Regions from separate parts of the Actinomadura sp. NPDC048955 genome, predicted to be linked through region 1. Evidence: riboswitches for the same ligand, from Rfam matches in the RefSeq annotation. Region 1 holds a riboswitch; each other region holds the start of a gene.
What was found. Region 1 has a riboswitch for cyclic di-AMP ahead of AB0C84_RS29170 (NlpC/P60 family protein). Riboswitches for the same ligand answer to the same signal wherever they lie in the genome.
Positions count from the first base shown of each region.

Region 1 (2,314 bases):
GAAGGAGGAGAAAAAGCTAAGAAATACGGTTCGCGCCTGCGAAGTCGGAGCGGTCGGAGAGTTTGGAGATCTTTACCACGTCGCCGGTCTGGGGGGCGTGGAGGTACTTGCCGTCGCCCAGGTAGATGCCCATGTGGTGGAGGTTGCCGCCGAAGTACACGAGGTCGCCGGAGCGGAGGGCGCCGCGCGAGACCTTCGAGCCCATGGCGAACAGGTCGCCGGTGTAGTGGGGGAGGCCGGGCTTGCCGACCTGGGCGTAGGCCCAGACGACGAGGCCGGAGCAGTCGAAGCTGCTCGGGCCGGCGGCGGCCCACACGTACGGGGAGCCGAGTTTGGTGAGGGCCTTGCGGGCCATCTTGGCGGGGAGGCCGGAGCCCTTCACGGTGGCGCTGAGGCCGGTGCGGGGGTCGCTCGCGTGGGTGGTGGTCAGCTTGTCGAGGCGCTTCATCACCTCGGAGACCTTGGTCTTGGCGGCCTCGCGGGTCTTCTTGGCGTCGTCCCAGGCCTTCTTGACCTGCGCGGTCTTCGCCTTCGCGGTGCGTTCCGCGGCGTCGGCCTGGTCGATCTGCTTCTTCAGGGCGAGGACGGCGGTGGCCTGGCTCTGCGCGAGGAAGGCGCGGTCGGACAGGCCCTCGGCGGAGGCGCCGGAGCCGAAGAGGACGTCGGGGCCCCCGGCCATGTAGTTCGCGGCGGCGAGGCTGCCGAGCTTCTGGCGGGCGGGCTCGGCGAGGGCGCGCAGCCGCTCGGCCTCCCTGGTGGCGTCCTGCTCGGCCTTGCGGGCCTTGTTGAACTCCACGCGGGCCTTGTTGAACTTCTCCGTGAGGATCTCGGCCTCTTCGTTCAGAGCGTCGAGGCTCTTGCGCAGGCCCTTCTCCGTCGTCGGCGTGGGGCTCGGCGCCATGGGCGCGGAGGCGGGCCGGAACGGCTGGGCGGCGTGGGCGAGGTCCGGCGCGGTGGCGCCGAGGCCGATCAGGAGCAGGGTCGCGGTGGCGGTGGGCAGGACGCGACGCCGCCGATGGGGATCCGGAGCCAAGCCGGTGTTCTCCTCTCCTCGTGCGCCTACCGGGTTAGCTGACGGGTTCGGGCCAGGAGTCGCCCTACGACGAACGTCGATTCACCCCGAGGTGATGGGTCCCCGGTTCTCCCGTCGTGCGGGAGATTCGGCGTTCCGGTCGCAGTCCCGGGGGGTGGGACTCCGGACGACCGGATCTCGGGCAGATTACAAAGGATGCGCAAAGTTGGCCAATCGAGGCCCCTGCGACCGGTGGGACGAACGGCTCGGAGTGGGTGGTACGCACGGCCAAGTAGAATGGGTCCGGCCGCACGTCTGCGGCGACTCCCGAACTCTCACGCAAGGCGAACCCGCATGCCCATCTCCACGCGCGACGACCTCCGTAACGTCGCGATCGTCGCCCATGTCGACCATGGCAAGACGACGCTGGTCGACGCCATGCTCTGGCAGTCCGGCGCCTTCCGCGAGAACCAGGACGTCGACGACCGGGTGCTCGACTCCAACGACCTGGAGCGCGAGAAGGGGATCACCATCCTCGCGAAGAACACCGCGGTCCTGCACAACGGGCTGACCATCAACATCATCGACACCCCGGGGCACGCCGACTTCGGCGGCGAGGTCGAGCGCGGCCTGTCCATGGTGGACGGCGTCGTGCTCCTGGTGGACGCCAGCGAGGGCCCGCTCCCGCAGACCCGGTTCGTGCTGCGCAAGGCGCTCGCCGCGCGGCTGCCGGTGATCCTGGTCGTGAACAAGACCGACCGTCCCGACGCGCGCATCGACGAGGTCGTGGACGAGACCTACGAGCTGTTCATGGACCTCGACGCCGACGAGGACCAGATCGACTTCCCGATCGTGTTCGCGTCGGGGCGTGCCGGGCGGGCCTCGCTCGACAAGCCGGCCGACGGCGCCATGCCGGGCAGCGACGACCTGGAGCCGCTGTTCAAGGTCATCACCGAGACGATCCCCGCGCCGTCCTACGACCCCGACGCCCCGCTCCAGGCGCACGTGACGAACCTGGACGCCTCCAGCTACCTCGGCCGGATCGCGCTGTGCCGGGTGCACGCCGGCACGATCAAGAAGGGCCAGCAGGTCGCCTGGTGCCGGCACGACGGCAGCGTCGACCGGGTGAAGATCACCGAGCTGATGATGACGGAGGCGCTCACCCGCAAGCCCGCGGACGAGGCCGGGCCCGGCGACATCATCGCCATCGCCGGCATCCCCGACATCATGATCGGCGACACCATCGCCGACCCCGACGACCCGCGCCCGCTGCCGCTGATCACGGTGGACGAGCCCGCGATC
Region 1 is NZ_JBEZJI010000036.1:76,330-78,643, forward strand. It holds gene AB0C84_RS29170 (NlpC/P60 family protein) at 17-1,033, opposite strand; cyclic di-AMP (ydaO/yuaA leader) riboswitch at 1,041-1,176, opposite strand; gene typA (translational GTPase TypA) at 1,367-2,314, shown strand, end outside.

Region 2 (2,314 bases), on a different contig from region 1:
TGTAGTGCGGCAGGTTGATGCCGACCTGCTTGTAGGCCCACATCGTGAGGCCGGAGCAGTCGAACGTGGTCGGGCCGGCGGCGCCCCACACGTAGGGGCGGCCGATCTTGCTCATCGCGTACCGGAGCGCCTGCGCGGCCTTGCCCGTGCCGATGACGGGGAGCTTGGCCAGCTGGGTGGGGTCCTTGTCGACGAGCTTGCCGCGGATCTTCTCGTAGGCGTCGGTGATCTTCGTCCGCTGCGAGTCGAGCTGCGTCTTCAGGTCCTTGACCTGCTTGGCGCGGGTCTCGGCCGACTTGCGGGCCCGCTGGGCGGACTGCATGGCCTGCATCAGCCCGAGCACCTGGGTGCTGTCCTGCTTGGCGAAGTAGTGAAGGGTCGCCGCCTGGTCGAGGATGGACTGCGGGTCCTGGGAGGCGACGAACGACACCGCTGGGTCGGAGCCGCCCTGCATGTAGCTCGTCGCCGCGAGGGATCCGACCTTCTGGCGGAGCGCCTCCAGCGTCTTCTCCTGGCGCTTGGCGTTCTCCGTGGCGACCTTGGCGGCGCGCTGCGACTGCGCGAGCCTGACCTTCAGCCCGTTGTACTGCTCGGTGAGCTGCTCCAGCTGGTCGGCGAGCTTGAGCGCCTTGGTCCTCAGCTCCTTGGCGGAGGGCTCGGGGTCGGCGTGCGCGACGGCGATCGCCTGCGGGGCGATCGCGTGCGGAGCGGCCGAAACGACGGCGAGCGCGCCGACCACGAAGGCCGCACGCCCACGGAAGCGTGAAAGGGAAGCATGCCGCGATCGCTTCACGAATACTCCTCTCCTCAGCCGCCTACCGGGTTAGCTGACGGGTTGGGGCCGGAGCAGCCCGTCCGCGTCCGCGGGCGAACCGATCGCCCGCGACTGCGGATTCACCCCTCACGGTCGTCGCTCAGGGCGAATCCCCGAAACGCTCCGAAAGTGGGTCCCCGGCTCCTCGGGCAGCTGGTTGCGACCCGTGGGACTCGGCGGGATCGGCCCCCGTCCTGCGGTGGGCCGACGTCAGCGATGGACACTAACGGACCCCGCATTGGATGCCAACCAGAACCTGCGAATTCGCAGGTCGCGCGGCGCGGTGAACGAGAGAACGAGGAGGGCGTCGCCTGGCGGGTCGCGGCGTTCGATAATCTCGCTTGTTTGTGGAAGTCGTGATCCGGCGTGCCCGTACCGCCGACGTCCAGGAGATCCGCAGGCTCGTCGACCTGTACGCCGGGTCGGGGCGGCGCCTGCTCAAGAAGACGACCGTCAAGCTGTACGAGGACGTCCAGGAGTTCTGGGTCGCCGAGGACATCCAGCACGGGACGCCCGGGCCGGTCATCGGCTGCGGTGCCCTGCACGTCATGTGGGAGGACCTCGCGGAGGTCCGTTCGGTCGCCGTGGACAAGGGATGCGGGGGACGGGGGATCGGGCACCGGATCGTGACCCGCCTCCTGGAGAACGCGCGTGAACTCGGCGTGCGAAGGGTGTTCTGCCTTACCTTCGAGGTGGAGTTCTTCGCCCGCCACGGCTTCGAGCAGATCCTTGGGACTCCGGTGGCGCCAGAGGTGTACGAGGAACTTCTCCGCTCCTACGACGAAGGCGTGGCAGAGTTCTTGGACCTCGACCGGGTCAAGCCGAATACGTTGGGCAACACCCGGATGTTGCTTCGCCTGGAGGACTGACTCAAATGCCCGATTCCCCCCACCGCGGGCGGCCTTACCAGCCCCAGCAGGGGCAGGGTTCCTACGGCCCGCCGCCTCCGTACCAAGGTTCTCAGTGGCAGCAACCACAGCAGCAGTCGTCCCAGCAGCAGTGGGACCAGCAGCCCCAGCAGCAATGGCAGCCGCAACAGCAGCAGTGGGACCAGCAGCCCGCCTACGACGACTACAACTCCTCCTACGACGACGGCGGTGACTTGGCCCTGGCGCCGATCCACCGTAGGGCGGGCGCACGAATCGTCGACAACGCGCTCGTCGCGGTCTTCGGGTTCGCTCTCGTCCTGCCGGTGACGATCGGCGCGTTCGGTCTGGGCAAGCCCGGCAGCAAGACGGAGGACGAGGGCGGCGTCTGGAACTGGCCCATCATCTTCACCCTCTTCTGCGTCCTGTCCGTGCTGCCGTTCATCTATGAGGCCGTGCAGCTGTCGATGTGGGGCCGGACGCTGGGGAAGCGCGTTCTGGGCCTGGGTGTCGTTCAGGCGCGGCCTGCGGGCACCCCCATCACCACGACCCAGGCTGTCTGGCGTGCCGGCATCACCCACGTCGGTTACCAGCTCGGCGTTTTCTTCTTCCTCGTCTTGGCGGTGATGGTGTG
Region 2 is NZ_JBEZJI010000003.1:352,148-354,461, forward strand. It holds gene AB0C84_RS05410 (NlpC/P60 family protein) at 1-793, opposite strand, end outside; cyclic di-AMP (ydaO/yuaA leader) riboswitch at 797-1,003, opposite strand; gene AB0C84_RS05415 (amino-acid N-acetyltransferase) at 1,156-1,683, shown strand; gene AB0C84_RS05420 (RDD family protein) at 1,689-2,314, shown strand, end outside.
Region 2: another riboswitch for cyclic di-AMP. It lies ahead of AB0C84_RS05410 (NlpC/P60 family protein); the one in region 1 lies ahead of AB0C84_RS29170 (NlpC/P60 family protein).

Region 3 (2,314 bases), on a different contig from region 1:
GCCCGGTCGCCTTGGGCTCGGACACCCGCTGCCCGGTGACCTTGTGCCCGGACACCAGCTGGTCGGTGACGTTGTGCCCGATCAACTGCTGCCCGGCGGCCTTGTGCGCGGCCACCTGCTGTCCGGTGACCTTCTGCGCCGCCGGCTCGTCCGCCGGGCTCCCATGAGTGGCCCCGGCCGCCACGCCCGTCACCAGCAGGCCCGCGAGGGCGGTGCCGATCAGGGCGGTGTCGATGACTCGCTGCTGCATGTTCGTCCTTTGCTCGGTGGTCCGTGCGCCGGGTCACGCCTTCGGGCGTGAGGGGCTCGCCGTTGGGGCATGACGGACCCGGCGCACGGCACGTGGGCGTGCTCGCGACGTGGGTGTGATCGCGCAGGGAGGGAGAAGGGGGGCGCACCACTGGACGGTGCGGGGCAAGGGGCCGCTGAACGGCCTCAGCTCACCGGTACTCGGGGTAGCCGTAGCCGGCGACGGTGGAGGTGTCGCGGACCTTCTTCTTCACGGCGTCGCCGGTGTTGCCCTCGATGGTGTTGATGGTCCCGTCGTGGTTGTCCTTCACGACGATGCCGACGTGCTCGACGCCCTTGATGCCGCCGCCGTTCCAGGCGAAGAAGACCACGGCGCCGGGCTTCGGGGTCTCACCGAAGCGGCCGGTCTTCTTGAACCACTTGGCGTGGCTGACGGTGTAGGCGTCGGCGCCCATGCCCTTGGTGCCGGTGTGCTGGCCCAGCCAGGACACGAACATGTCGCACCACGACTGGCCCTTGTAGACCGAGGCGCTGCCGGCACCGATGCGGTGGGCGTTCTGCTCGCCCAGCGGCGAGCCGACGTACCAGTTGTTGAACTTGCTGTTGCCCGAGGCGTCCTCGTGGGTGCCGACCTGCGTGCGGGCGAGGTTGATGACGTCCTGCGCGGAGGCGCCGGCCTGGGCGCCGTTGGCGTCGGCCTTGGACACGGGGGCGACGTGCACGGTGTTCGCGGGCTTGGCGTCCGCCTGGGCGGACGGGGCCAGGGAGGCGAAGCCGAACGCGCCCGCCAGGGAGAGGACGGCTCCGGCGGTGACGCGGGCGCCCATGCGCTTGGTCATGTTGAAGGTACGAGCGGTCATGCGAAGGTTCTCCTGAGTTCTTCCAGTCCGCCTACCGGGTTAGCTGTCGGGTTCGGGCGTGGAAGTGGCCCTACCGCGGCCCCGCGCATTGCGGGGGTGCGGATTCACCCCGGTGTTTCGGTGGGTCCCCGGCTCCGCTGCGCCGTGATCGGCGCTCTGCGGACTCGGCGGCGGACGTACCTTGATCGGCCGTCCTGATGATCAGGGACTCGACGCGCCCTTCATGATCTGGTCGGGCGCTCCGGACGGGCTTCCCCGTCGGTCACAGACCCACAACAGGTTCAAGCGGCCCCATATTTCGTCAAGCCCATCCCAAAGACGCGACCCACCTGCAAAGACTCTCCAAAGCTCCCTGCACGCAAGGGCTGTGGACCGGTCAAGACCGCCAAAGATTTCTTGTCGGCCCCCTCCACCCCGAGGGACCGACCACGCCTGACCGCTCAGGAGATTGCCTGTAATGCACACACCACATGATCCGTTGCCTTTAGGACGCGGATGCGGGTCTGAGCCGACCGGGCGCCGAGAGTGGGGCCGGACCCCCGCCGCCTGCGGCGATGCCGGACGTCAGCACTGCATGGGCCGGAGGAACAACGCGGGGTACTGAACGGCCCCCGGCACCACCAAGCCGCTTCTTCCCGCCCGCAGCCCACCCGCGCGCGTGCGATGTCTGTCGTCTAGGCGGGTCGACACCACAGTCCTCAGGCTGCGGAAGAGCATCTGATCTCGCCCCGGACGAGCCCGCCCGGGCAGGTAGATCAGGATCTTGCAAGAGGGCGCACCTTGGGTGGGTGGGGGACGCTACCCGCGTCGGACCCTCGAACACGATCCGGTTGGCTGAGCCGTTGAGGTTCTTCTCGAACCGTTACTGTTCGGCCGATCGTCGACATCGACGATCTCGGCGACGAGTACAACGCCGTCCACTCGAATCCCCATGGCGCGGGCCGTTGTTGGCCCGGCGCTCTTGGCACGCGCTATCGACGCGCGCGGGAGCAGCGAGCCGGCCCCCTGGCTGCGACCTCGGTGAGTTCGCTGAGCAGGTCATCCGGGGTTCTCAGATGCTCGGCCAGCACCAGAAGCCCGACCACACGAACCCAACTAAAAGCAACCATATAATCACCGCAGATGCGATCAATAGAGCACTGGAAGCGCTCCCACCCGAGCCGCTGTCCGATGCTCAGCTCATCGCTATGGCGAACAGCGCACCC
Region 3 is NZ_JBEZJI010000019.1:121,111-123,424, forward strand. It holds gene AB0C84_RS20105 (hypothetical protein) at 1-250, opposite strand, end outside; gene AB0C84_RS20110 (CHAP domain-containing protein) at 441-1,109, opposite strand; cyclic di-AMP (ydaO/yuaA leader) riboswitch at 1,124-1,289, opposite strand; gene AB0C84_RS20115 (A24 family peptidase) at 2,284-2,314, opposite strand, start outside.
Region 3: another riboswitch for cyclic di-AMP. It lies ahead of AB0C84_RS20110 (CHAP domain-containing protein); the one in region 1 lies ahead of AB0C84_RS29170 (NlpC/P60 family protein).